3 regions of the Kitasatospora sp. NPDC023120 genome follow, and region 2 is predicted to be linked to each of the others. Evidence: riboswitches for the same ligand, from Rfam matches in the RefSeq annotation. Region 2 holds a riboswitch; each other region holds the start of a gene.
The links. Region 2 has a riboswitch for cyclic di-AMP ahead of ACZ3TI_RS02720 (transglycosylase family protein). Riboswitches for the same ligand answer to the same signal wherever they lie in the genome.

Region 1: it holds a riboswitch for cyclic di-AMP, as region 2 does, so the genes downstream of both, ACZ3TI_RS26130 (M23 family metallopeptidase) here and ACZ3TI_RS02720 (transglycosylase family protein) in region 2, are expected to answer to the same signal.
Region 3: it holds a riboswitch for cyclic di-AMP, as region 2 does, so the genes downstream of both, ACZ3TI_RS33485 (LysM peptidoglycan-binding domain-containing protein) here and ACZ3TI_RS02720 (transglycosylase family protein) in region 2, are expected to answer to the same signal.

Annotation. Positions count from the first base shown of each region.
Region 1 is NZ_JBVHHY010000018.1:173,166-175,418, forward strand. It holds gene ACZ3TI_RS26120 (alpha/beta fold hydrolase) at 1-121, opposite strand, end outside; gene ACZ3TI_RS26125 (YiaA/YiaB family inner membrane protein) at 239-529, opposite strand; cyclic di-AMP (ydaO/yuaA leader) riboswitch at 762-920, shown strand; gene ACZ3TI_RS26130 (M23 family metallopeptidase) at 933-1,781, shown strand; gene ACZ3TI_RS26135 (hypothetical protein) at 1,908-2,253, opposite strand, start outside.
Region 2 is NZ_JBVHHY010000002.1:15,996-18,248, reverse strand. It holds gene ACZ3TI_RS02720 (transglycosylase family protein) at 180-1,448, opposite strand; cyclic di-AMP (ydaO/yuaA leader) riboswitch at 1,456-1,625, opposite strand; gene ACZ3TI_RS02715 (sirohydrochlorin chelatase family protein) at 2,124-2,253, opposite strand, start outside.
Region 3 is NZ_JBVHHY010000029.1:110,637-112,889, reverse strand. It holds gene ACZ3TI_RS33485 (LysM peptidoglycan-binding domain-containing protein) at 119-1,006, opposite strand; cyclic di-AMP (ydaO/yuaA leader) riboswitch at 1,012-1,178, opposite strand; gene ACZ3TI_RS33480 (cytochrome P450 family protein) at 1,422-2,253, opposite strand, start outside.

The DNA of each region.
Region 1 (2,253 bases), on a different contig from region 2:
TGTCGAGCATCCCGGGGAGCAGGACGACGGGCGTGCCGTCGCCCTGCCGGGTGTCGTCGAAGGCGATCCGCCCGCCGGGGACGGTCAGGTACTGGGTGTCCGGGGTGCTGGTGGCGTTCATGGTGGGCCTCCTCGGTCCGCTGCCGCGGGCCATCTCCGTGCTGCTGATAGCCATAAAGCTAAGGCTAATAGCCTTAGCCGTCAAGCGTTCGCCCGAAGAGAGGGGGGCGGAGGGGCCTCAGACTCCCTCGACCTTGAACGGGTCGTGCTCGCTGAGCAGCTTCTCCAGTCGCGCCTGGTCGACCCGGCTGACGATCTCGTTCGACTCCTGCCGGTCCCGGATCACCTTCGCCAGGGTGAACGCGGAGGTGACGGTGTAGAGGAGGCCGACCCCGAGGAACGCCCGGACCCATCCCCCGACCGGCAGGTAGGCGATCCCGGCGGCGAGGGAGACGCCCGACAGGGCGAAGGAGAGGATGGCCTGGATGTAGTAGGCGGACGTGGTGCGGTTCTGCATCGGTGCGGTCATGGCGTCAGGATGCGATGCCCGGTCGGGACGCACATGAGTAGGAGTACTCAGATGGGGTGCTCGGATCGGGGTGCGAGCCGGTACTCGGATCGGGCGCCCGGATGAGGGGTCGTTCGTTGACGTCCGATCACCCGCTCCACAGCGGCCCCGGACGGATGGCTTGGAATCAGAGCGTCCTGGGATTAACGTTTGATAACGCAGCGCGGTCGTCAACGCCGTACCCAGACGGCACCGTGCGCCGTCGCCTAATCCCACCGACCGGCCTCCGGGCAGGTCAGGGAGCCGGGGAACCACGTTCCTTGGGGTGAATCGGCGGGGCTCCGGCCCGGCCGTAGGAGACCTTCCTGCTCCGAACCCGTCAGCTAACCCGGTAGGCGCGAAGGAAGGAAAGGAGCGCGCCTCCGTGGCGTCGACGCACACTCCGGCACACCCGGCCGGCCCCGCGGCCGGTACCCAGCTGCTCGACCACCCCGGTGCGGACGGCCCCGAAGCCCTGGGACCCGATGTCCTCGGCCCCGAGGCCGAGACCAACCGCCACCGGATGCCGCGTCAGACGCGCGGAGCCTCCCCGCTGCTCGGCGTCACCGCCGTCGCCGCCACCCTGGGTGCCACCGGCTTCACCTCGGCCACCCCGGCCGCCGCGCCCGCCATCGAGGCCCCGGACGAGACCCCGGTCGCCCTCTCCGCCGACCCCGGCCTCGCGCTCGCCGCCCGCATCCAGCAGCAGGCCGACAGCCAGCGCACCGCCGCCGAGGAGAGCGCCCGCGTGCAGGCCGCGCAGGAGGCCGAAGCCAAGGCCGCCGCCAAGGAGGCGGAGGCCAAGCGTGCCACCGCGGAGGCCGAGGCCAAGCGCGCCACCGCCCTCACCCTCCCGGTGACGGACTACCGGCTCTCCGCCCACTACGGCCAGAGCGCCCGCTATTGGGCCAACCTGCACACCGGCCTGGACTTCGCCGCCGACACCGGCACCCCGGTGCTGGCGCTCGGCCAGGGCACCATCACCTCGGCCGGCTGGTCCGGCTCGTACGGCTACCGGATCGTCGAGACCCTGCCCGACGGCACCGAGATCTGGTACTGCCACCTCTCCTCGATCATCAAGGGCTCCGGCAAGGTGACCGCCGGCCAGCAGATCGGCAAGGTGGGCGCGACCGGCAACGTCACCGGCCCGCACCTGCACCTGGAAGTCCGCCCCGGCGGCGGCGCCCCGGTCGACCCGGAGCCCTGGCTCCAGCAGCGCGGCCTCAACCCGTAACGCCCTGCCCGTAACGGCCTGCCCGTAACGCCCTGCCCGTAACGGCCTGCCCGTGGCGGGCACCCCGAACGAACACCCGAAAGCCCCCGGCCGCACGTGGCCGGGGGCTTTTCGCGGTGCGGCGTCTCAGTCCTCCGCGGGCAGCTGCGCCAGGTACGCGTCGATCTCCTCCTGGCCCGGCTCCGGTGCCAGCTCCGGGAACTCCTCCACCAGCAGCCGCGGCAGCCCCGGGACCGTCCACGTCCCGAACAGGTCGAGTGCCGCGTCGGCCGCCGCCTTCTCGAACTGCCCGAAGTCCCCCGCCAGTTCGTCCGGCATCGGGCGCCCGAGCGCGGTCAGCTCGGCCAGGTTGCGGTAGCTGCGCCGCATCAGGCCCTGCTCCAGCAGCCGGCGCGCGCCGTCCGTGGCCATGCCGACCGACAGCACCCGGCCGGGCCCCCAGCCCTGCTCGTCCGGCTCGTCCAGCCAGCCG
Region 2 (2,253 bases):
GTGCAGAGCAGCAGCATGCCCGTCGGAGCGGGGTTTCACCACGGAATGCGCCGGAACCCCCGGGTACGTGCCGGGATCGTCCACAGGCCGCCCGCGGGTACGCCGGAACCCCCGGGGAGGAGCGACCAGACTCTCCCCGGGGGCGGCTCGGTGCTGAGGGCTTGGGCTGCCCGCCGTCCTCAGACGCGGCCGGCGAAGTCCGGGGCCCAGTTGGCGATGGTCTGCTCGCGCACGCCCGAGCTCGGGTTGGCGGCCTCGACGTACTTGCCGCCGCCGACGTAGATCGCGACGTGGTAGACGCCCGAGTCCTTGCCGTTGTTGGACCAGAACAGCAGGTCGCCCGGCTGCAGGCTGTCCAGCGAGACGTGGGTGCTGGCGGCGGCCTGGTCGGCGGCGACGCGCGGGACGGAGATGCCCGCGGCGCGCAGCGCGGCCTGGGTCAGGCCGGAGCAGTCCCAGCCGCCGTTGCCGGTGCCGCCGTAGACGTACGCCTGGCCGACCTTGGACTCGGCGAAGGCGACCGCGGCGGCCATGCTGCCGGTGGCGGCCTGGGCGGGGGCCTGGGCCTGCGCCGGGGCGGCCGGCTTGGCGGCGGGGGTCTGGGCGACCGGCTGGGCGTTCACGGAACCACCGTTCGCGGACTGACCGGACTTCTGCGAGCGGTTGAACCAGGTGAAGTCCGAGCCGGACTTGTCCGCGGAGCCCGACTGCTGGGCCTGGCCGCTGTCGCCGAAGGACAGGTGCTGGCCCGGGTAGATGCTGTCCGGACCCTCGGTCAGGGTGCTGCGGTTGAGCTCGTACAGCCGCTGCCAGCCGCCCTGGACGTTGTGCTTGTCGGCGATCGAGGACAGCCAGTCGCCCTCGACGACGGTGTAGTCGTCGCCCTGGGCCCACTGGTGGCTCTTCTGGGCCCAAGAGCCGGTGGCGTCCTGCGCGGCGTCCTGGGCGGGCGCGGCGGGCTTGGCCGGCTTCGCAGCCGGGGCCGGGGCCTGGGCCGGCGCGGCGGGCTTGGCGGCCGGGGCGGCGGGCGCGGCCGGCTTGGCGGCGGCCGAGGTGTCGACGGCCGCCGGGGCGCCGCCCTTGGTCAGGCCGGCCTGGACCGAGCACACCGGCCAGGCGCCGGGGCCCTGCGAGGCGAGCACCTTCTCGGCGACGGCGATCTGCTGGTCCTTGGTGGCCAGGTCGGCGCGCGAGGCGTAGGCGGTGCCGCCGAAGGCGGACCAGGTGCTCTGGGTGAACTGGAGGCCGCCGTAGAAGCCGTTGCCGGTGTTGATGCTCCAGTTGCCGCTGCTCTCGCACTGGGCGACCTTGTCCCAGGTCGCGACGGAGGCGGCGGAGGCGGTGCCGGTGACGAGGCACGGAACGGTGAGGCCGACGCCCGCGACGCCGATGGCGGCGATCACGCGACGGGTGCGGCTGGACAGGCGAGAGCCGTTGGTGGGCAGCATGAAGACGCGGTCCTCTCCCACGCCTGCGAGGTGAGCTGTCGGATTCGGGCTGGAGTTGCCCGGCCGCGCGTTGGCGCGGCTTCACCCCTAGCCCTGGACCGTTCCGGAGAGCGGTCCGGGGCGACTTACCTGTGGGTCCCCCGCTCCTGCCGTGGTGCGTTTTCGCGCTGCCAGGACATCCGACGGCAGGACTCGGCGTTGCGGATGAACTGGGTCCGTGTGGTCACGAACGGGGAGCACGTTAAGCAGACTTAAGTTCAAACTGCAAACAGCTGTGACGCTCATCACGGTTTAGTGAGAACTGCCAAACTGGCTGGCAATCATGATCGTAAATGATCGTTTTTCGGCAATTCTGTTGCGGATGCCCACAACTGTCATTGCCTCAGGAGCGCTGTGACGGTGTGTCGAAGCGTAAAGCGGCGCAGCCGTCGAAGCGGGGGAGTGGGGGTAATTCGAGCGCCGGGAAGTGCGCTCGCCATTTCCTGGCAAAATGCGTCAGAACGGACATTACGTTTCATTGCCCGCTTAACTCTCGTACGGCGCAAGCCCGTACGGTGCCGGTTCCTACGGTGCATGCCCGTGCGGCGCGGGCGGGCAAAGCGAAGGGCCCGGAACGAAAGCCGTTCCGGGCCCTGTGTGCGCGCCGACGGGCGCGGTGTCCAGCTTGGTTTCCGACTACTGCCCGGCGGGCCCCTCGGAGGCCGCGTGGGCGCCCCGGGCGCCCTCCACGCCACCCTCGACCTCGGCGGCGGCCGCAGCCTCCGCCTCGGCCCGTGCCAGGTCCTCCGGGGACGGCGCGGGCAGC
Region 3 (2,253 bases), on a different contig from region 2:
GCCCCTCTACCCACCGGTAGTTCACCTGCTTGTCCCAGCTTGTCCGACCGGGGCGGGCGAATGCGGACGAAGGGGGCCGGCAGGGCCGCCCCCCTTCACGCGTCGCGGCGGGAGCGGCTCAGCCGAGGTGCAGCACCTGGCCGGGCAGGATCAGGTTCGGGTCGCCGCCGACGGTGCCGTGGTTCTGCTCGTACAGCGCGTGCCAGCCGCCGGACACGCCCTGGGCGGCGGCGATGGTCGACAGGGTGTCACCGGCGCGGACGGTGTAGTCGTGGCCGGACGCCTGAGCGGCCTGCGGCGCGTACTGCTGCTGCGCCTGCGGGGCGTAGTGCTGCTGGGCGGCGGCGTGGCCGGCGTACTGCTGGTAGACGCCCTGGTGGCTGGTCCAGTACCAGGCGCCGTTGTTCTGGTACCAGTACACCTTCGCGTCCGCGTCCCAGCCGGCCTTGCCGGAGAAGCCCGGGGTCTGCGGCTGCGCCTGCTGCTGCGGGGCGGCCTGCTGCACCGGCTTCGGCGCGGGCTTCTGCGCGGTCGGCTGCTGCACCGGCTTGGGGGCCGGCTTCTGCGCCTGCTGCTTGGGGGCGGACTGCGGCTTGGAGTCCGAGGTGTCGACGGACGCCGGGGCGCCGCCCTTGGTCAGACCGGCCTTGACGGAGCAGACGGGCCAGGCGCCCGGGCCCTGCGAGGCGAGCACCTTCTCGGCGACCGAGATCTGCTGCGCCTTGCTGGCCTGGTTGGCCTGCGGCGCGTAGGAGGTGCCGCCGTACGCCTTCCACGTGCTGGAGGTGAACTGCAGGCCACCGTAGTAGCCGTTGCCGGTGTTGATGCTCCAGTTGCCGCCGCTCTCGCACTGGGCGACGGCGTCCCAGGTGGAGACCGGGGCGGCGGAGGCGCCGGTGGCGGTGAGGAGCGGCATCGCGAGTCCGACGCCGGCCACACCGGCGACGGCGATGGCCTTCTCGGCCTGGGTGCGACGACGGTGGCGGCCAGTTCCAACGAACAGCATGAAGAGGTCCCTCTCCGCACGCCTGCGAGGTGAGCTGTCGGGTTCGGACCGGGAGGTGGCCCGGCCGCCGTACGCGGAAACGATTCCGCTCGGGCGGCTTCACCCCAAGCCGTGGGGACGGCAACAAACCTGGTTCCCCCGCCCCTGCCCAGGGTTCTGGTCGGTTTCCCGTGACGCGGCGGGCAGGATTCGGCGTTCCGCACACGGGGTCCGCAGCTGCGAACTCCAGGGAGAGTAGACAGATCCTCAGACCAATCACAAGCTCATATCACCGATATCACACAGAAATTACGGCGTGTGTCCGATCGCCTACCAACGGCGCCGCTATGTCCGGATTGATGGATGTTCACACCGTCATAGGAGGCTGCCGGGCGACGTTTCGTCAGCGCGCCATCCGGCCCGCCGTCAGCTCGTGTCAGTTCGTCAGGGGCGCGGAAGGGGAGTGCGGAGGCGTATGCGGGGAGCGGCTCTCCGGACTGAATTCAACCGGGAGTTCCCGCAGGCCACGCATGATCAGACCACCTCGCCAGCGAAGATTCTCCGGGCTTTCCGCGAGCCGCAGATCGGGCAGTCGGGAAAGCAGTGTGGCCAGCGCGGCACGCCCTTCCAGGCGGGCCAGCGGAGCACCGATGCAGTAGTGGATGCCGTGGCCGAAACCCAGGTGCGGATTGTCCGTCCGGGCCAGGTCCAGGGTGTTCTCGTCCGCGAACCGGTCCGGATCGCGGTCCGCGGCGGCCAGCACCACCAGCACCGGATCGCCGACCGGGATCTCCACCCCGCCGATGGTCAGCGGCTGCGTCGCGAACCGCCAGGTCGCCAGCTCCACCGGCCCGTCGTAGCGCAGGAGTTCCTCGATCCCCGTCTCCAGCAGCGCGCTCTCCCCGCGCGCCACCGACTCCTGCAGCAGCCGGCGCTGCTCCGGATTGCGCAGCAGCGCGTACGTCCCGTTGCCGATCAGGTTCACGGTCGTCTCGAAGCCGGCGAAGAGGAGGATGAAGGCCATCGCCGCGGCCTCGTTCTCGGTCAGGTGCTCACCGTGGTCGCTCGCCCGGATCAGGCCCGAGATCAGGTCGTCCCCGAGATCCGCGCGCTTGCGGTGGATCAGCTCCAGCAGGTACGCCCGCATCCGCTTCACCGCCCGCCCCACACCGCCGCGTTGGCCGCCTCCGTGCCGGATCATCATCCCGGCCCAGTCGCGGAAGTCGTCCTGGTCCTCGGCCGGCACGCCCAGCATGTCGCAGATCGCG